DNA from 3 places in the Ensifer sp. Root142 genome. Region 2 is predicted to be linked to each of the others. Evidence: predicted binding sites of a transcription regulator. Region 2 holds the regulator's gene; each other region holds the start of a gene.
The links. The regulator LexA, encoded in region 2, represses DNA repair genes until DNA is damaged. The targets are predictions, from matches to a motif close to TGTTCNNNNTGTGTTCNG.

Region 1 (6,891 bases), on a different contig from region 2:
TGATCACCCTGCTGATGGCCGGCAAGTTCGACGATGGCGCCAAGATCGCCGAGCAGTTGAAATCCGATCCCGCTGTCGAGCGCATCACCACCGTCATCCGTGCGATCGAGGCGATCCGCAAGCGCGAATACCGCAACGCGCAGAAGCTCTTGAACTATGAGGGCCCGAACGACCTCGACCGGCTGATGAACGGCCTGCTTTCGGCCTGGGCCAAATTCGGCCAGGGCAAGCCCAAAGAGGCGCTGGCGCAGGTCAACGGTCTCGAAGGACCGGACTGGTTCCGCGTATTCAAGAATTATCATGCCGGCGCGATCGCCATCGCTTCCGGTGACAAGGCCACCGCTCGCGCCAAGCTCAACGACGCGATCCTCGATCGCGAAGGCGGCAGTGCTGCGCCTGACACGTTCATGCGGGCGGTCGAGGCATTGGCGCGCTTCGAGGCGCGCGAAGGCAACAAACAGAAGGCGCTCGACACGGTCGCCGTCGGCGAGAACATGGTCAACAACTACACCCCGCTCGAGGCACTTCGGAAAAACATCGAGACCGGCCTACCCCAGGAGCAGCAGGTTAAGAACGCATCGCAGGGTGCGGCAGCCGTGCTGTTTTCCATCGGCGGCGCGCTCAACCGTGAAGGCGCCGAAGACATCGTCTCGCTCTATCTGCAGACGGCGCGTCGTCTCGACCCTGACAGCGCCGACATTCTCGTGATGCTTGCCGGCATCGCCGAGAACCTGAAAAAGCCGAAGGAAGCGATCGAGCTTTACCAGAGCGTGCCCGAGGCTTCGCCGATGCGCCGCCTGTCCGAGCTGCAGCTTGGCCTCAGCCTTGCCAGCATCGGCAAGGTGGATGAAGCCAAGAAGCACTTGAAGGCGCTGATCGACGTCGACCCGAAGAATATCCGCAACTATCTCGCCTATGGCAGCGTGCTTTCCGATGCCAAGGACTACAAGGAGATGGGCGAGCTTTACGACCGCGCCGTCGACGCGATCGGCCCTGTGCCGAAGCGCAGCGACTGGACCGTGTTCTTCCAGCGCGGCATCGCCTATGAGCGCCAGAAACTCTGGGACAAGGCCGAGCCGAGCTTCCGCAAGGCCCTGGAACTCAACCCGGATCAGCCGCAGGTGCTGAATTATCTCGGCTATTCCTGGGTCGACATGAACATCAATCTGGAACAAGGGCTCGACATGATCCGCAAGGCGGTCGAGTTGAAGCCGGACGACGGCTACATCGTCGATTCGCTCGGCTGGGCCTATTTCCGCATGAACCGCTTCGACGATGCGGTGGTCGAGCTTGAAAAGGCAGCCGAGCTGATGGCCGGCGACCCGACCATCAACGACCATCTCGGCGATGCCTATTGGCGCGTCGGCCGCAAGCTGGAAGCCGTGTTCCAATGGACCCAGACGCTTGAGCTGAAGCCCGAAGAGGAAGAGATCCCGAAGATCAAGGCCAAGATCGAAAACGGCCTGCCGGCGCTTAAGGAAGTGGTTCCGGCCTCTGCCGACGCCAAGGAAACAGCGCCGAAGAAGGTCACCCCGGAGGCGCCTGCGCCGGACAAGAAGTCCTGATCACAGCATGCTTCAAGGCGAGATTGCGGGCTTCGCGCTGACACGGGCGGCGCCCGCCAAGATCAACCTGGCACTGCATGTCGTCGGCCAACGGGCCGACGGCCACCATCTTCTCGAAAGTCTCGTCACCTTTGCCGATCGCGGCGACCGGATCGGCCTGACTCCGTCGGAGCAGGACCGTTTCACTCTGTCCGGGCCATTCGCCGCCGAATTGTCGACGACGGGTGACGACCAGGATGGCAATCTCGTGCTCAAGGCGCGGGACCTGCTGCGCCAGGCTCTGGCATCGCAGGGCGTCGACACCGGCCCGGTCCACATTCATCTCGAAAAGAACCTGCCCATCGCCTCGGGCATCGGCGGCGGGTCCGCCGATGCGGCCGCAACGCTTCGCGGCCTTCTCGACCTCTGGAAGACCGGCATCGAACCGGCGTTGCTCGCCGCCTTGGCGCTGAAACTCGGCGCCGACGTGCCAATGTGCCTAGACGGCAGGTCGCTTATTGCCAGTGGCATCGGCGAAGAGATCACCCCTGCCATTGAGCTTCCCTCCTTCCCGATCGTGCTGGTCAATCCTCTGGTCGCGGTCTCGACGCCGGTGATCTTCCGGACGCTGGAAAAGAAGAACAACCCACCGCTTGTGATCCCGGATGGCCTCGGCTCCCCTGCGGCCTGGCTTTCGGCCATGGCGGCGATGCGCAACGACCTGGAGCCGCCGGCGCGCCGGCTGCAGCCGGTAATCGCCGACGTCTCCGGCGCGCTGGCAACAACCGGAGCCGCGCTGGTGCGGATGTCCGGTTCAGGCGCCACCTGCTTCGGCCTGTTCGACAGCGACGAAAGCGCGCAGCGCGCCGCCTACACTCTTTCTGCCGCCCATCCTGAATGGTACGTTCTCGCCGGCAGAACCGTGGGCAGAGGGAAATAGAATGGCCGGGATCAATGACAATCGCCCTTTCGTCCCCGTCGGCATCGCCATACTGACAGTGTCCGACACGCGCACGCTGGCCGACGACAAATCCGGCGACACGCTTGAGGCGCGGGTGCGCGACGCCGGTCATCGTCTGGAGGCACGCGCAATCGTGCCGGACGATCGGCAAAGGATCCGCGATCAGGTGGAGGCCTGGACGCTCGACGAGACAATCGACGTGGTGATCACCACCGGCGGAACAGGCTTCACCGGCCGCGACGTCACGCCGGAGGCGCTCGAACCGCTGTTCGAGAAACGCATGGATGGCTTCTCCGAAGTTTTTCACCGGATTTCCTACGAGAAGATCGGCACCTCGACGATTCAGTCGCGCGCGACAGGCGGTGTCGCCAACGCCACCTTCATCTTCGTCCTGCCGGGGTCCCCCGGGGCCTGCAAGGATGCCTGGGACGGCATTCTCAAGCAACAACTCGACTACCGGCACATGCCGTGCAACTTCGTCGAGATCATGCCGCGGCTCGACGAGCATCTGAAACGGGGCTGACGCCTCAATCGGCGACCCAATTGTGCCGCGAGACAAGCCTGTTCCCTGGGGAACTGCGAAACCCGCAACCGCCTGCTACAGCTTCCAACGTCAGCTCGCATTGAGGGATCGCAACGAGATCCGAGCAAATCCTTCGACCGGAGCAAAGACGGCCCATCGCCGATGTCCCCCCAAGCGATGGGAACAAAAACATACGACGCGCGGCTCGCCCGGTCGCTCGGACAAGACTTTGCTAGCAAGGAAATTTGGTAGCCGCTTGGAGGTGCCGTCCGCAGGACAGGCACCTTTTTTGTTGGAGCGAATTTACTCTAGGCGCTCTGCCTGCTGTCAACGGCGACCCAGGCGGGGACAAGCTCCGTCGCAAGCTTTCGAACGGCGCGGATATTCGTCATTTCGCCCAGCGGCATCTTCCCGCGCGCGATCGCCAAGGCGTCGCGCTTGTGCACGAGGAAGCCCGCCTCCAGCGGCTTTACGCGCCGCGCGAGACGATGCAGCAACGGCTTGCGGTGCATTCGCGATGGCGAGAAACGGGCCGGCCCCTTGTGAAGCGACACATACTCGACGAGCTCATCCACCCAGCGCCCTATCGGCCGAGCACCGGGCTCAAGCAGCATCAGCCACTCGCCGCGCGCGGAGCGCACGATTTCGCCCAGATCCCAATCGACGCAGAAACGGCAGCCGGCGGCATCTGCCACGCGCACCGACCCGTCCTTCGAGCCATGATCGAGGATGATGACATCGCTGACCAAACCTTCGACGGCGCCTGCCACGAGCACGGACAGCGTCTGTGCCAGTTCCGCCTCGTTGTCACGTGTTTCCATGATGATCGTCAGCATAGCTGTTCCTACCGCATTGCAGCGTAAAATGCTACATCCGCGTGGCATGACCGCGCCCGCGATTTGTCCGATCGCCAAGTCATGCCGGTCGCTCTCGTTTCAGCACGCGCGATTTTTGTTCTTGAATTGTTCTTGTTTTCGCGATAGGAAAATAATCAGAACAAAACGGGATCAAACGGGTGATCCCTCGGAGATTCCGATGAAAGAGCTGTCTCAGATCAGGCAGGGTGCGCTTGCACCCGCCAACACGGCAGAGGTTGCCGAAGCATTGATGAGCGGGACCGGTCTCAGGATCGAGAATGACCGTCGCCGCGGGCGGGGTGCCGGACTGAACATGTCGGGCCGCTTTGAGCCGCAGGCGCGCGAGGTCTTCGACGACGGTTGGGAGAGCCTTGAGGACCTGCCTCCCTTCAAGACCGAGGTGCAGGTGGAAAAGCCGCGCTCGGTGATCAGCCGCAACGATTCTCCCGACATTTCCTTCGATCGCTCGATCAACCCTTATCGCGGCTGCGAGCATGGATGCATTTATTGTTTTGCCCGTCCGACACATGCCTATATGGGGCTTTCGGCCGGCCTCGATTTCGAGGCGAAGCTCTTTGCCAAGCCCGACGCCCCACGCCTGCTGGAGCGCGAGCTCGCCCGCACGGACTACAAGGTGAGGCCGATTGCGATCGGCACCAACACCGATCCCTACCAGCCGATTGAGAAGGAATGGCGGATCATGCGCCAGATCCTCGAAGTGCTGCAGGCCGCCAACCATCCTGTCATGATCGTGACGAAGTCGGCGATGGTGACGCGCGACATCGATCTGCTTGCACCGATGGCAGAAAAGGGACTTGCACGGGTCGGCATTTCGGTGACGACGCTCGACCGAAAGCTGGCGCGTACGATGGAGCCACGTGCTTCGACCCCTTCCAAACGACTGGAAGCGATGCGCGCCCTCACCGAAGCCGGCATTCCGACCGGCGTGCTGGTGTCGCCGATCATCCCGGCCCTCAACGATCATGAGATCGAACGGGTTTTGGAAGCCTCCCGATCGGCAGGAGCGCTGGAAGCGACCTATGTGCTGCTGCGCCTGCCGCTGGAGGTCAGCCCGCTCTTTCGCGACTGGCTGCTGCGGAACTATCCGGACCGCTATCGGCACGTCATGTCGCTTATCCGCTCGATGCGTGGCGGCAAGGATTATGACGCCGAGTTCGGCAAGCGCATGAAGGGCGCCGGTCCCTATGCCTGGCAGATCGGCCGCCGGTTTGAACTTGCGGCCAAACGCCTCGGTCTCAACCTCAATCGTCGACAGTTGCGCGACGACATTTTCGTGCCGCCACTCGGAACCGGCGTCCAGCTATCGCTGCTCTAGAGCATTTCCAGGAAAAGTGCGAAGCGGTTTTCCGTCAGGAAATGCGTAAAAACAAGGAGATAGAGCGTTCCGCGATTCCGTCTAAATCGGAACGCCCTAGCGGCAATCGGTATTGCGTATGTCGCTGGAGAAGTGGAGTTTTCGACCGCTCAGGTCAGGAATGCGAGGTGTGGCCTGAAGGCAAAATAACCTCAATGGTTGGCCGGAATGGGCAGGCATCGGTCTTGAGACGCCCGGTTCCCTGGATCGGCTGCGATTTGGGAAGCAGGTCACGGCGCAAGTTCATGCGAGCAGCGTCCCTCGCGCGTCATATCTGGCGCGCGGCGACAGAATTGAATTCCGGCGTCTCCTCCGTGCCTCATCAGGATGACGCTGGCATACCCCCCGGCTGCCGCCGCACTCAGATCGGGGGACTTGAAGAGAATCGGTCGATCATGCGAGTTTCGCCGCATGTCACATCGCAGATCGACCGATTCTCCCCTTTTCCCGGATATTATCCTTGCGCCCGATTTCAGCTTTGAACTGGCTGCCAGAAGGGACGGCGCCTGGCCGGTCGCTGGCGCCGACGAGGCCGGCCGAGGGCCGCTTGCCGGACCCGTCGTTGCCGCCGCGGTCATCCTCGACCCGGATGCCATCCCCGAAGGCCTGAACGACAGCAAAAAATTGAGCGCCGCTGAGCGCGAACGGCTGTTCGATGAGATCCTGGCAACCGCCACCGTTTCCATCGCCTCTTCCTCGGCCACCACGATCGATACCATCGATATCCGCAAGGCAAGCCTCGAGGCGATGCGACGGGCCGTCGACGGCCTGTCCCTGACCGCGCGTTTCGTGCTGGTCGATGGCCGCGATGTTCCGCCCGGTCTTGGCTGTCACGCCAAGGCGGTGGTCAAGGGCGACGCCCGCTCGCTCTCGATCGCCGCGGCATCGATCGTCGCCAAGGTGACGCGCGACCGGATGATGGAACGGGCCGATGTCGCTCACCCCGGCTACGGCTTTGCGGCTCATGCCGGCTACGCGACAGTGGTGCATCGCAAGGCAATCGATGCCAAGGGCCCCTGCCCGCTGCATCGCATGAGCTTCCGTCCGCTGCGCAAGGATTGACGTTCGGCATCGTTGAAACCTCGCCGTCTGGATCGACACAAACCGATGCCGATGGCGGCCCCCCCGGAAGGTGCGCTTGACGGCGCAGCGCGTCATAGACGGAGACAGACGAGCGGTGACGCGGCAGGCTTTGCTGTAGCCATGTCTCCGCCCCCTGCCGAGCCGCTCCGGTCACCGCATCTGCGGTAATCCGCCGCCCGCCCCTGACCATCGGCCGGCGTTCCGCGGGGTTTCCCCCCTTATCGAGCCCAAACAGGTTCCGGACGTCACGGAAGACATCCCGAACTGGCGCTCGCACGCATCACCCAAGGCTATCCCAAAAACAAAAAGCCCCGCACGTGGCGGGGCCTTTAAATCGTATCTTGCAGCCGAGGCTTAGTTCAGGCGCGACTTGACTTCGCCAAGTGCCTTCTTGAACAGCTCGCTCTGGGCGCCGGCGTCAGCCTTGGCAGCAACAATCTTTTCGGCAGCGCTGATGGCCAGATCGACGGCAGCCGAACGAACGGCGTTGATCGCGTCGCTTTCGGCCTGCTTGATCTTCTGTTCCGACAGCGCGGTCCGGCGGGTGA
Region 2 (6,891 bases):
CAACGCCGGCAAAACAGTGATCCACCGGCACCGTCATTGACTTACGGCGGTATCAATGCAGGCTGGTTTGCCGGCATTCGGCGCCCATGCAGGGTTCCCCGGCACACCTTCCAAGGAGACGATCATGGCAAAAGGTCAAGTGCGAAGTAACCGCGAGGTTAGAAAGCCAAAGAAGGACAAGACTGTCAAAGCCGCCGTTGTGACGGAAGGCTCACAGGTGAAGCTGGCCGGCAGCAGTTTCTCCCTGGGCAAGAAAGACAAGAAGTAAGACGGTCGGCTTTAACCTCTCGAACTAACGACACGAGAGAGATATCCGTCAGTGGCCAGTCGAACTGGGGTGCGCAACGTCTCCGCGACATCCCGGCGCGACTGGTCGAGCACCCGCGGTCAGATGCCGGTTTCGTAGCGCGTTTGAACATCGTATGTATTTGGCTGGAGATGCGAAGATCGCTACAGGCGGATGCCGCTGGCCACTCGCACTCCATTACGGCGTCCAACATCATCGGAAGCATTTGCGGCGGGTATTGTTGATCAGCTGCCAGCGCCACGCTTTGAGGCGGGCGCCGGAAAATCGAAAACGCCAACGCACCTCACGCCAATCTTTGTGCCTTCATTGCCACAGCTTGAGCACCAGTGCTCGCCTTTCGCAAAGAACTGTTGAACACGGCACAGTGCCCGGCATGCTTGCTGGACTTCGGAACGAAAGCACGGTTCACATCGTTAACCAAACCATCGCCGCCACCTCTGATCTAGTGGACGTTCACCGTGCTTGCAGCCTTGCTTATCGCCTCGATTATCGCATCGCCTAACATCGCCCTCAGCGCTGCCACGGTCGACGACCTGCAAGCCGACTTCGAAACGGCCGTGCCCTGCCAGCAGATAGACGGCCGGAACGTTTGGAAGGGAACGATCGCCTACTACATCCAGTCCTTCGTCTATCAAGGCGACACGCCGGTCGCGACCGAAGCGGCCGACGCTGTGCTGCCGGAGGACAACTCCGCGGAAACCGTCAAGGAATTCGAGGACGCCTGCTCCGCGACGCAGCCGGCCTGATTCAGGCCTCCTCTAGCAGATCGCCCATCGATATTTCTGCTGATCCCTTGATGGCAGGCTATTTCCACTGCGTCCCATCGGCCGCGGCGCAACCGTGCGGCGGGTGTCCGTTGCCAAATGTCAGCTTCAGCCGGTCACAACCCCATTGATTGAGCGGCCCGGGCATCGCCGCATTCAACGCGATACCAACTTCGTCAAACGGGCTCTGCTTGTTATCCACGTATTGATACCAGCGAAACCCAAGGATCGCGGTCGCGGCGACAACGATGGTCAGCAAGATTTGAATCAGCTTCGTCATTAAACCCTCATTCCATAAACGGAAGGAGGCATATCAGCCTCGCGCGGCGCGTGCAGCGACGAGTTGGTCAATCTGCGCTTGATTGAACCAACATTCACAGAATTTTAGGCACTTGCGGAACACATATGGAACAGATAGTGTCTGTTCTTGATTTGTTTCACGCCTCTGGAGCGACTTGCCATGCTGACCCGCAAGCAACAGGAATTGCTTCTTTTCATCCATGAACGAATGAAGGAGTCCGGTGTACCGCCGTCCTTCGACGAGATGAAGGATGCACTCGACCTGGCATCCAAGTCGGGTATTCACCGGCTGATCACAGCGCTCGAGGAACGCGGCTTCATACGCCGGCTTCCCAACCGCGCCCGAGCGCTCGAAGTCATCAAACTGCCGGAAGCCTATGCTGCGAGCGCGCAGCCCCGTCGCGGGTTTTCGCCGAGCGTCATCGAGGGTAGCCTTGGCAAACCGCCCGCCCCTGCCCCCGCGGCGAAAACGCTGCCGGTTGCCGACAACAGCTCCGTGTCGGTTCCAGTGATGGGCCGCATTGCCGCCGGCGTGCCGATCTCGGCGATACAGAACAACACCCACGACATTACCGTGCCGCTCGATATGATCGGCAGCGGCGAGCACTACGCCCTTGAAGTGAAGGGTGATTCGATGATCGAGGCCGGCATTTTCGATGGCGATACGGTGATCATCCGCAATGCCACCACGGCCAATCCCGGCGATATCATCGTGGCACTAGTCGATGACGAGGAAGCAACGTTGAAACGCTTCCGGCGCAAGGGCGCTTCAATTGCTCTAGAGGCCGCCAACCCGGCCTATGAGACGCGCATCTTCGGGCCTGACCGGGTCAAGATTCAGGGCAAGCTCGTCGGCTTGATCCGCCGCTACCACTAAGCCCGTCTCACGCCAGCGCAATTCGAGGAAAAGTGCGGAGCGGTTTTCCGCCAGGAAATGCGTAAAAACAAATAGATAGAGCGCCTAGTGACTCCGTTTAAACCGGAAACGCTCTAGCCGCCTTCATGCCGGCCAGCCGCTCTCTTACTTCAACGTCTCGCCACATAGGGTAGCGAGACGGAGATTTTCGGATCGAGTGTTTTTCACGCTCGACGGATTTTACTCGTGAATCGAGTACTCGCCCAACTCGCAGAGATCCTGCTTGTCTTCAGTCGTGTCGAGACCGGAACCTTCTTCGAATTCAAAGCGCATGTCGTATTTGCAGACATCACGTCCGTCGGCGATGGTAATTTCCATGCTTTCGCCCGGATTAAGCACCTGCCGCCCGAAGACGTCGTCTTCCCACTGATCAACACCGACCGGCGATGTGTAGAAGTTCGTCAAAACGGCATTCGTCTTGTTCTTAAGCTGAAAGACGAGATCCTCAGCGCTTGCGGTGGCCGTCGTTACGGCAAGAATGGCAAGAGCAGTCAGGGCGATCTTATATTTCATTTTATGTCTTTTCCTCCATTGTTGGCTTTGTTTGACACTACCTATACGGGTCGCGCTGTTGGGATATTCATTCCCAGTTCTGTCTAGAGACAATATTTTCAGCACTGACAATAGTGACCGAATCACCATTTCGGGGCGCGTCCTCGCAAGGCCATGTCGTTGGCGACTGCGGACGTTCGCAAACTGGCGGGCAAGCGCAGCCCGGTCGAATTGCGCTTTGAAAACAGTGGTTGGCTGCGATGCGGGCAGCCTCGCTGCGCGTGTTGGACGCGCCGCATTGGCCCATGTTCCTTGCCCCCCGAAAACCGTACCTGCGTGCCGGCAGCATGTCCTTTGCGCAGGCACGCACAGCGTTTCACTTTCGACAATCGGGCTGCTATTGACGGAGAACCGCTTTAGCCAATCGCGCAGGCGCTGGGTGACTTGTTGCTTTCATCGTGCGAGGGGCTGAATCACGCGCTCGCCCGCCCTATCTACGTCACACTTTCGTTGACGCTCGCAACGAGCACGCGGCCGCTTACGCCACCGATGGCCGGTATTTCGACCGCCTTCGGATCTGCGTTCGCCTTGAACCTCGCGTGGGGCGTCGACCGCCAGCGGCATTCGCCGCTGCCAAACCTGTTGAGCGTGTGGCCGATGGCGCTCAATTCTCCTGAACGGAAACCCCGTCCTGGCCAATCTTGATCTCTACGCCGGTCGGTTTTGTTTCCTCGCGGTAGACATAGGCGCCGAGACCAATGACGGCGACGGCGAGCATGGCAATGATCAGATAGAGCCCATTACGGTTCATTCAGCAATTCCTCGCTTGGGTACGGTATGGGTAACTAGGTTCGTACCCAAGAAAGGCAACGGTGCGACGCGGACTGTTCGCTCCTCGCGCGGATGATGCAGGACGGATGCGAACGGCCGTAGGCTTTTTCTCCGCACGATCCGTTGGCCGAGCGCTCTTGCGACGCATCGGCTCGGGCCGCGGAACGTCCCCGACGTGGAGCACGAAAGCGTGCTGGCGCACGTATCGGGCACTTGGTCTGAATATGTGCCCGATGCGCGACGAGACGCCTCGTACCCCGCGCCTGAGCCCAATCGGCTGATGGCCCTACAACGAACGGCCTCAACGGGAGTGCGGTCCTCTGGATTGAGACTGCCCCCGAATGCGCTTGAGCACAAGCAACCCACCTCATAAGAAAGCTCATCAAATGCGCTTCAAAATCAGATGGATGATTGGATGAATCTCGATGTTCAGAACCTTGACGGAGCCTGCCACTGCGGAACGGTTCGCTTCAATGTGAAACTGAAGAGCGGCCTCCGCACCGCCCGCCGTTGCACTTGCTCCTATTGCCAGTTGAAGGGCGCGGTTGCCGTCTCTGCCGCCAAGGACGGGGTCACGGTTCTCTCCGGCGGCGAGGCACTCACCAAATATCAGTTCAACACGAAGGCTGCAGAGCATTACTTCTGCTCGAAGTGCGGCATCTACACATTCCACAAGCCGCGCGCGAACCCGGATTTCTACGGCGTCAACGCCGCGTGCCTTGAAGGCATAAGCCCATTCGATTTCGAGGAGCTACCGGTGAACGACGGCATCAACCACCCGATGGACACGAAGGGATCGACCGGCCCAAGGCTCGCAGGAACGCTCAAGTTTATCCCGGCGGAGTGACGACAGGCGCGGCTGGCAGGACGCCGGCCGCAGCCGTTCAAACTGCTGCACCCTGAATGAGGGGGGCGTTCGTTGCGCCGCCAAGACGTCGAAGATCTACTCGCGGAACGCGAACGGGCGCGCTTGACGAGGCAGAGTGTTGCCAGAAGCAATGGGGATGGAATCGGCAATCTGCTGCTTGGATCGAACGTCGAAGAGGGAGATAACGGGAACCAATTGCCACACCAAGAGGAATGTGTGGCAGCAGATGAAATCCTGCAGTCCAAATAGCGAAACTAATTCAACTACTTAGGAGTGGCTTTGGAGGCCTCGCCCGGAATTGAACCGGGGTACAAGGATTTGCAGTCCTCTGCGTCACCACTCCGCCACGAGGCCTCATCGACTGAGATTATCAAGTCGTGGCGAGCGTTTAGAATGAATATAGAAAGAGCGCAAGAGGGGATTTCTGAAAAACGTCCTCAGGCATTTCTGAAATTCCATCTTTCTCCAACTCTTCCACAGGCTTACCGATCCGGCCCCATAACGGATCGCCGCGAACCCCTTCGACGACAGGCGGCGGGCGCTATACGGCAGCGTCCGACACGAGGCAATTGGATGGATTTACCATTTCGACAGACGGCCCGAATCTTCCGTCCAACCCTTCTTCCGACGTCGCGGGGCGCTGCTACCTTGTACACCGTTTCACGGTAAAGCTACCTTGCACCAAGATTCTTCAGGGAATTGGACGTTGAATCCAGAGTTGATCATCTACCCAAGCTCATACTGACGGTAGTTTTCTGTGGAATGTGCATTGCGGTCGCAATCTGGCGTCTATTCCAGCTCGCGGTGACCGGCCGATTGGACATGTCGCCAATTTTCCCGAACCTTAAGGCAGATTTCCGAGCCAATCCCATCAAGCTGCTTCTAGCAAGCTCTCTTGTTGTGTTCTTTCTGGCACTATCGGCTCTGGGGTTGATAATCGGTATTGATATCGCGCTCGGTGGATAACTTAGACGGCTACACGCTTCCGGCCCTCATCATTCTCTCTGATGACGCCGAGCACCGTCTAACACCAGGGCTTGGGCTGTCCCTTCCAGGGCCGAACCAAGCCCTCCGATACGAGCACGGCGCCGAGAGAGCGGCCGTCGCGCATCACCACGCGCAGCTTTTCGCTGTTCTTGTCGTCGCTCCTGCCGATGGCCTCGATCAGCCTGAACTCGCCGGCGTTCAGCAACTCGCGCAATCGCTGCTTGGCGTAGAAGCCGCGGGCACGTTCGCTATCGCAACTCGCCTGCTTGATTCGCGGTGCATCGACGTCGGCGACACGGATCTCCTCGCCCTGGTAGCGGAATGTTCCGCCGTCGACGACGCAATTGTCGTTGCGGGTACCGCAGAAATAGAACTGATTCGCCTGGGGCTCGACGGCCGTGGGCTGCGCGATCGGGCGCTCGACGGGTGTCGGTGCGGCCAACCCGACATTGACTGCGGGTATCGGTCCGTCGACAGGCTTCGTCTTGTGCGTAGCCGAGGGCATGGCGACACGGGCCTGCGCCTTCGGCCGATCGTCCGACCTGGATGTGGATGTCGACTTGGGCGCCGATGCGAACACATCCGAAACGCCCGGCAGATCCCGCAACTGTCCACGGTGGTCGTACGCAACAACGCCGCCGACTGTCAGCACCGCGGCGAGATACCAGGGCAGCATTCCGCCCTTTTTCTTTGTCCGGCTGCCGCGGCGACGCCCGCGGCTTGTCGTGGTCTTAGCCATTCCGCCCCATCCTTAATCCGGGCGGCATTATGCTGCCGATCCGTTGCCGAATGGTTTTCAACGACAGCCCGAATGCGGGAGTTTGCGCACAAGTCGGTCGGGAGGACGCGGCGGTCCATGACTTTCATTCGATTGGAGCCGCCGCCACATCGTCGCCGACGAAGGAGCCGAATAGGCTCGGCTTCCGTGTAGCGTGAGCTTGTGGCGCCCTGTCGAAGCGAGGATCGCCCTCGCGAACGAATCATCGTTCCTTCGAAGACCCCGTCCCGTTGCGTCGGCGCGCCCACCAGACTGCGAACCTTCGGCGGCGGCGGCGTACTGAAGGAATATCGTGCGAGAGGATGAGTAAGCCCAAGGGCACCATCCAGAATCCGAGCACGGGCAGAAAGCCGAGAAAGCCGCCGAATATCAGCAGCCCGCCAACCAGCATGCGCAGCAGTGGTGATTCCGGCAGCCTCAGGCGCCATTTGCCAAGCACGATCTGCCGTGTGTGCGGGTCTATGCCGAAATGCGTCTGTTTTCTGTTTTTATGCATCATTCCCTATCCGGCTGCCTTTCCCACAATTGGGGGCTTCTCCACAGGCTCGCAACAAAACTTCTCACTTTTTTTAAAAAAACAGCTTGGCAAATCGGAAAAGCATTTGTATTAGCAGCCTCACTTCTGCAGGACACGCCGCGCAGATGATC
Region 3 (6,891 bases), 260 kb from region 2:
GTCGACGGTTGTCGATCAGCATGCCGCGATCGTTATGGCAGCTGTCGCCGTAGCTGCGGCCGTTGCCGAACGGCAGGAAGGCATCGGGCTCGATATTGCCGATGCGATCTTCGTAGTCGTCGGGTGAAATGCCCTGTCGTGGCCGACGGTCGAGCCGGCCCCAACTTTCGTAGTCTTGTGTGTTCATTGCGGCCCGACGGCTCCGAAAAGAATAAGTAACGCCCCGATCAGCATGGTCAGCTGGCTGCGCCAATCGCGCATGATGAAGACCACCGGATCCTCGTGCAGCATGCCACGGCGCGCCAGCATCCAGATCCGAAGGAGCATATAAAGCACCAGCGGGCAAAGCGGCCACAATGCCCACGGCGTCGTGTACATTTCCTGCAGTTCCTTGCTGTGCACGTAAAGCGCAAGCACCAGAGCGGAAGTGAAGGCTGAGGCCACGCCTGCCTGCCCGACCATCTCGAAATCGACCGCGAGATAGCCGCGCCCGGGAACGGCACCGCCGTCCTTGTTGTCGAATTCATGCAGTTCGACGTAGCGCTTCACCAGAGCCAGGCTGAGGAAAAAGAAGATCGCGAACGACACCAGCCAGAAGGAAAGTTCCGTTCCGGTCGCCGCCGCACCGGCAACGATACGGGTCGTGTAGAGGCCGGCAAGCGTGAACACGTCGACGAGAAGCTTGCGCTTGAGCACAAAGGTGTAGGCCGTCGTAGCACAGGCATAAAACGCCAGCACGCCAGCAAACTTCCACGGAAGGAGAAAGGTCAGCGAAACCGAGGCCAGGGTCAGGCAGACGACCAGCACCAATGCCGTCGGCACCGACATCTGGCCGCTGGCAAGCGGCCGGTTGCGCTTCTTCGCGTGGCGCCGGTCGTTCGCCAGATCGGAGAGGTCGTTGATGACGTAGACGGCGGAGGCCAGGAAGCTGAACGCAAAGAATGCGATGGCAACACTCACCAGCGCATCCAGATGCAGCACCTCATGATTGAGGATCATCGGCACGCCGATCAGCACGTTCTTCGCCCACTGATGGACGCGGATCGACTTCAGCGGCGCAAGCATGCTCACTTTGCCGGTGTCGAGTTTCTCGGCATCGTGACTACGACGCCATTTCTCAGCCGCCGCATCGGGTGCCACGACGATTGCCCGGCGCGACGCCTCGAAGACCGCGATGTCGTCGCGGCTGTTGCCCATATAGTCGAAGCCACCTTCGCCGAACCGTTCCACCAACGCATCACGCTTTCGGCTGCTGGTCAGATTGAGTGCCTCCGACGAATGCATGATCGAAGAAAAGAGCCCGATATGCGCTTCGACCTCTCGCGCGACGGAAGGTGCAGCACCGGTAACCAGCACGATGTCGCGTCCTTGGGCCTTTTCGGCGGCCAATCGAGCAAGGACGGCCTGGCGATACGGCCAGTCCGCCGCCATTCGTCCGGAGCGCAAGGCAACCTCATGTTTCAGACGCGCCTTGCCCTGCGATAGCCACATGAGCATCGGGAAGAGCATCAGCGGATTGCGCAAAACGATGATCGCAGCACCTTCCCACAGTGTGTCGGCAGCCAGTAAGGTGCCATCCAAGTCGACACACAACGGAATTTGCCGTGTTTCGATATGCGCATTCATGAAATCTACCCCAGCAATATCTGCCGGGGATAATCGCGCCGATCACTTTCAAAGGTGGAAATAAGCAGCGCGCCTACACCCGGAAATTGCCGTTCTGGTTAACAAATGCCGAGCCGCGAGCGATGTCCGTCAGCGGCTGCCGATCCAGTTCAAGGCGTCGCGCCAATCGGTCATACGGACCGGCGTTCCATGCGATCCGGTCTCAAAGAGCACGAAGCGGGCCGGATAGCCCTGCCCTTTCAACGCGCTGTACAGCGCCTTCTGGCTCGCTGCCGGATAGACACTATCTCGGCTGCCATGGCTGAAGAACATCGGCAATTTCGCCTTGTAGGCGGCGCTCTTGGTAAAATCAGGATCGGCAGCGCCGCCCATGATCATCATGCCGCCAAGCGCTGCCACAGCGCCCGCGTCACGAGACACACCCCAGCAAATGAAACTGCCCATGGAGGCACAGGCCAGCACGACAGGTCTCCCGCCGGAGCGCTCGGCGGCAAGTTTGACCAGGCCTGCAACGTCCGCGGCCCCGGCCGCATCGAAGGACCGCACGCTCGGCGCGTAATAAACGCCCCCATTGGCGACAGCGAGGTTCTTCAGGCGATTGAAGTTGCCGCCGAAGGAGAAATCATTGGCGCCGAGGCGCCGGTCTCCCCCGCGTCCATGGATGAAAATCACGGTGAATGCTGCGCCGCGCTCCCGACCGACGCGCGTCACGTCGAGCGAGCGCCCGCCAACATCGAGCGTCTCGTTGACCTGCTCGCCTTTGACACCCAACGAGACGAAGGCGCGTTTGACGCGCCGCTCCGGAATTTCGTCGCGTTCATTGATATCGCGCAGTTCCTGATAGTCGACGACGCGGTAGTCACCGCCCTCGCTCTCCTCCAGCACCTTGCCGTATGAAAACAGATCGTCCTTGTAGGGCTTAAGCACCTGCGCCTCGGCGCAAACGATCGAGCTTGCAAAAAGGCCGACGGACAGAAAAATGGCGGCAAGCCGGCGAAAGCAAAAATCAGCTGTGGACACGGACAACGAAGGGCTCCCTGGTTCGCGGCAAAGCCTTGCCATCGGCCCGACAGCAAAGCAACAGTTGGTAACAAACGCCGACGCAGAGGCTTTATTTTGCAGGCATCCGGCGCGGCCATTCTCCTTTTGTTCGCACAATCGGCAAGAGTCTGGCAGAATTCGGGTGATTCGAATGACTGGGGATGGCGACAAGACCGAGGTCTTGCTATGGCCTTCAGCACCTCCGCACGACAGGAATGATCTAGACGCCCCATGGACGACAACAGCGACCTCTTCTCCGCAATACCCGAACAACCGAAGCCCGTCGTGGCAGACGCCGCGCCTGTTGCGCGAACGGCGCCGGCTCCGCGTGAAGAACCGCGCCCTGCTCCCAAAGGCAGCGACAGCGGCGACTATGATGCTTCGGCGATCGAGGTGCTGGAGGGGCTGGAGCCTGTCCGTCGGCGTCCGGGCATGTATATCGGCGGCACCGATGAAAAGGCGTTGCACCATCTCTTCGCCGAAGTCATCGACAACTCGATGGACGAAGCGGTGGCGGGGCACGCCAACTTCATCGAAGTCCATCTCGACGCCGACGGCTATCTGTCGGTAACCGACAACGGCCGCGGCATTCCGGTCGAAAACCATCCCAAATTCCCGGGCAAATCGACGCTCGAAGTCGTCATGACGGTTCTGCATGCCGGCGGCAAGTTCGACGGCAAGGCCTATGAAACTTCCGGCGGTCTGCACGGCGTCGGCGTCTCCGTCGTCAACGCGCTGTCGGACGATCTCGAAGTCGAGGTTGCCAGAAATCGCAAGCTCTATCGCCAGCGCTTTTCGCGCGGCGTGCCGCAGGGTGGCCTGGAGGAGCTAGGTGACGTCCACAACCGACGCGGAACGCGGGTTCGGTTTCATCCCGATCCGCAGATTTTCGGACCGCATGCCCGCTTCGAGCCGGCGCGCCTGTTCCGCATGGCACGCTCGAAGGCCTATCTCTTCGGCGGCGTCGAAATCCGCTGGTCGTGTGATCCGTCGCTGCTGCCGGAAGGCTCCGAGATACCGGACCGGGCGGTGTTCCACTTCCCCGGCGGCCTGAAGGACTATCTTGCCGCAACGCTCGGAAAGGAGTTCACGGTTACCCGCGAGATCTTTGCCGGCAAGTCCGAGAAGTCGAACGGCCACGGATCGCTCGAATGGGCCGTCACCTGGTATGGTGGCGACCAGCAAGTCCATTCCTATTGCAACACCATTCCGACGCCTGAAGGCGGGACGCACGAGGCAGGTTTCCGCATCGCGCTCACAAAGGGTCTGAAGAATTACGCCGAGCTGACGCAGAACAAGCGCGCCGCCATTATCACCACCGATGACGTGATGATTTCAGCCGCTGGCATGCTCTCGGTCTTCATTCGCGAGCCGGAATTCGTCGGCCAGACGAAGGACAAGCTGGCAACCGTCGAAGCACAGCGCATCGTCGAAAACGCCCTGCGCGATCCTTTCGATCATTATCTTGCCGACAACCCGGCCGAGGCGGCAAAACTGCTTGAATGGGTGATCGAGCGCGCCGACGAGCGCGTCCGCCGCCGCAAGGAAAAGGAAGTCAACCGCAAGACCGCGGTGCGCAAGCTGCGCCTGCCCGGCAAGCTTGCCGACTGCTCGCAGAACACAGCCGAAGGTGCGGAACTTTTCATCGTCGAAGGGGATTCGGCTGGCGGCTCGGCCAAGCAGGCGCGTAACCGCGCGAACCAGGCCATCCTGCCGCTTCGCGGCAAGATCCTCAACGTCGCCAGCGCCGGTCGGGAAAAGCAGGGCGCCAACCAGCAGATCGGCGACCTGATCCAGGCGCTCGGCTGCGGTACTCGCAGCAAATACCGGGAAGAGGACCTGCGCTACGAACGCATCGTCGTCATGACCGACGCCGACGTCGACGGCGCGCACATCGCCTCGCTGCTGATCACCTTCTTCTACCAGGAGATGCCGGAGCTCATCCGCGGCGGCCACCTCTATCTCGCCGTACCCCCGCTCTACCGCCTGAGCCAGGGCTCGAAGACGCTCTATGCCCGCGACGACGCCCATCGCGAAGAGCTGATGCGCACCGAATTCAACGGCCGCGGCAAGGTCGAAGTCGGCCGGTTCAAAGGTCTCGGCGAGATGCTGCCGGCGCAGCTCAAGGAAACGACAATGGATCCGAAGTTCCGCACGCTGCTCAAGGTCCAAATCGACGACGTCGATTTCGAAGGCACGCGCGAAGCCGTCGACAGCCTGATGGGCACCAAGGCCGACGCACGCTTCCGGTTCATCCAGGAACGCGCCGTGTTCGCGGATAATCTCGATATCTGATCGACCGAGACGTCGCGGTGCCTATGTGTTTACAAGCAGATAGGCACCGTGGGTGAAGCCGATAATGGCACGCCCGAAACGACGGGCGTTGCCCATTTGCGAGGCGCCTTCAAAGACGCCGCTCCGACTATCGATCGAGATCTGCAGGTGTGCGCAGCGCCTTCTCCATGAACAGGCTCAGCGGATCCGGCTGGTAGTTGCCGAAAGGCGGGCGCTCGACATATCCGGCGCTCCTGTAGAGCCCGATTGCTTCCGGCTGGTGAATACCGGTTTCAAGCCGGATGATATCAAGACCGCAGTTCTCGCCGTGCCGCTCGACTGTCTGCAACAAACGCTTTCCGACCTTCAGTCCCCGCGCCTGCGGGTCGACGAACATGCGGTTGATCTCCGCCGAACCATCGCCGGCTTCGACCAGCGCGCAGCAACCGACGACAATTCCATCAAAACGCGCGACGAAGAAGGATACGCTTGGCTTCTCCAGCGTCGGCACATCGACAAGGTGGTTGCTTTCCGCAGGATAGAGCAATGCGGCATAGGCGTCCGACATTTCCAGAAGGCGCAGGATTTCCGGCTGGCGTGGTAACTCTTCGGCGATCGTGACGTCAGGCAATTTTTATCCTCGGCAATGGCTTGGTTCGTTTGCGGTTCTGAAGCGAAACTAACGGCCTGTAGGTCGGCACCCAATACGTCAAATTGCGCAAGGACCAGACCTGCCCATCAATCCGAATGACGCGGCGAAACAAATTGTTTCTGCGCGTTCAGGCCATTGCCCTAATTCCGGAAGAATCACACAGGCAGAAGTCGTGCAACCGGCGCCCAGATGGATACAGCCAGACCATGAAAGCCACCCTGATCGTTATGACCATCCTTGGCTGTGACCACGACGTCAGCCAGTGCCAATATATCTCGACGGTCGACGGGACATGGCCCTCGATCGCCCAATGCGATACGGATTCGCAGAAACAGTTGCCGCGCTTTTCCAATGCCAACTATCCCGTGGTCGTCGCCGTCTGCGAGAGTTCCGGCCCCGGCTTCGCCACCAATGATCCGCAGCCGGAGGTCGTCGCTCCGCTTCCGCAGCCCGAGACGCCGGCGCCGCAGGCAGCAGAGGTGCAACCGACCCTGCCAAAGCGCGCCCTTGCGTTTCTCTCCGGCGCCGTTCCCGACCGTGAGAAGCTGAAGACCCTGGTCAGCAAGCCGGTTCACTACATCGAGGACGGTTATTCCTGGGTGGCGCGGCGGTTCACCGACTGACGCAATCAGGCGGGGTCATTCATCAGGCTTTCGGCGCTCGTGGTTTGGCGGCCAGCACGGCTGGCTGACCTTTCGGCGAATTGACGTCAGGCGGCCTGGCGCGCGGCCAATTGGGCATAGTCGCGGGCAGACTGCCGTTGCTCGGCAAAGGCCAGACGCTCGAGAATTTCCGCCATTGCATTGCAGGCCGGCGAAGGCGCCCTTTGACCGTGCAAGCTTGCGAGCAGCGCGGCACAGACCGAGGCGCGACAATCGTCCGTGCCGGTCGTGCCGTCCTTGCGCCAGAGCAGGACCGCCTCAGCGAACGCTTCGCTGACGTCACGCCCAAGGCCGGCGCTCTCGAACAGGGCGCGAATGGAATGGATGCGGCCGCTCGAGAGGATCGAGCGAACGCGCTTTTCCGTGACGCCAGAGAGATCGACGATGGCTGCCGAGAAAAACTCCGCCCGACCGGTGACAAGTGCATGCAACAGGAACGCCGGCGTCAGGCGACCGGTCCCGCGCAGATGAGCGACGAGGTCAGGCAATTCATCCACAGCCAAAGCGCCGGCCATGCCGACCGCTGCGACGTCGCAGGCCTCGCGCGTGATCCGCTCTACCCGCGTCTTTCCGATCGCCATCTGAACCAGACCGAAGGCGGCGAGAGCTGCCCCCACCTCTTCGACGAGCGCGTGC

Region 1: a site for LexA is predicted at 3,981-3,998, ahead of ASD52_RS15525 (PA0069 family radical SAM protein). Genes of this name have one in related genera too.
Region 3: a site for LexA is predicted at 2,763-2,780, ahead of parE (DNA topoisomerase IV subunit B). Genes of this name have one in related genera too.

Annotation. Positions count from the first base shown of each region.
Region 1 is NZ_LMFK01000012.1:626,589-633,479, reverse strand. It holds gene ASD52_RS15545 (tetratricopeptide repeat protein) at 1-1,565, shown strand, start outside; gene ASD52_RS15540 (4-(cytidine 5'-diphospho)-2-C-methyl-D-erythritol kinase) at 1,573-2,484, shown strand; gene moaB (molybdenum cofactor biosynthesis protein B) at 2,486-3,028, shown strand; gene ASD52_RS15530 (glycosyl transferase) at 3,337-3,864, opposite strand; gene ASD52_RS15525 (PA0069 family radical SAM protein) at 4,064-5,221, shown strand; gene ASD52_RS15520 (ribonuclease HII) at 5,672-6,322, shown strand; gene ASD52_RS15515 (F0F1 ATP synthase subunit B) at 6,698-6,891, opposite strand, start outside.
Region 2 is NZ_LMFK01000023.1:12,506-19,396, forward strand. It holds gene ASD52_RS39420 (hypothetical protein) at 125-268, shown strand; gene ASD52_RS21105 (hypothetical protein) at 766-1,053, shown strand; gene ASD52_RS21110 (hypothetical protein) at 1,112-1,351, opposite strand; gene lexA (transcriptional repressor LexA) at 1,532-2,248, shown strand; gene ASD52_RS21120 (hypothetical protein) at 2,468-2,800, opposite strand; gene ASD52_RS39425 (hypothetical protein) at 3,444-3,590, opposite strand; gene ASD52_RS21125 (GFA family protein) at 4,026-4,457, shown strand; tRNA gene ASD52_RS21130 (tRNA-Cys) at 4,759-4,832, opposite strand; gene ASD52_RS21140 (thermonuclease family protein) at 5,503-6,204, opposite strand; gene ASD52_RS21145 (hypothetical protein) at 6,446-6,739, opposite strand; tRNA gene ASD52_RS21150 (tRNA-Asn) at 6,890-6,891, shown strand, end outside.
Region 3 is NZ_LMFK01000023.1:272,631-279,521, forward strand. It holds gene ASD52_RS22350 (FAD-binding oxidoreductase) at 1-187, opposite strand, end outside; gene ASD52_RS22355 (UbiA family prenyltransferase) at 184-1,626, opposite strand; gene ASD52_RS22360 (phospholipase) at 1,756-2,688, opposite strand; gene parE (DNA topoisomerase IV subunit B) at 2,899-4,962, shown strand; gene ASD52_RS22370 (GNAT family N-acetyltransferase) at 5,090-5,572, opposite strand; gene ASD52_RS22375 (hypothetical protein) at 5,800-6,216, shown strand; gene ASD52_RS22380 (DUF2336 domain-containing protein) at 6,303-6,891, opposite strand, start outside.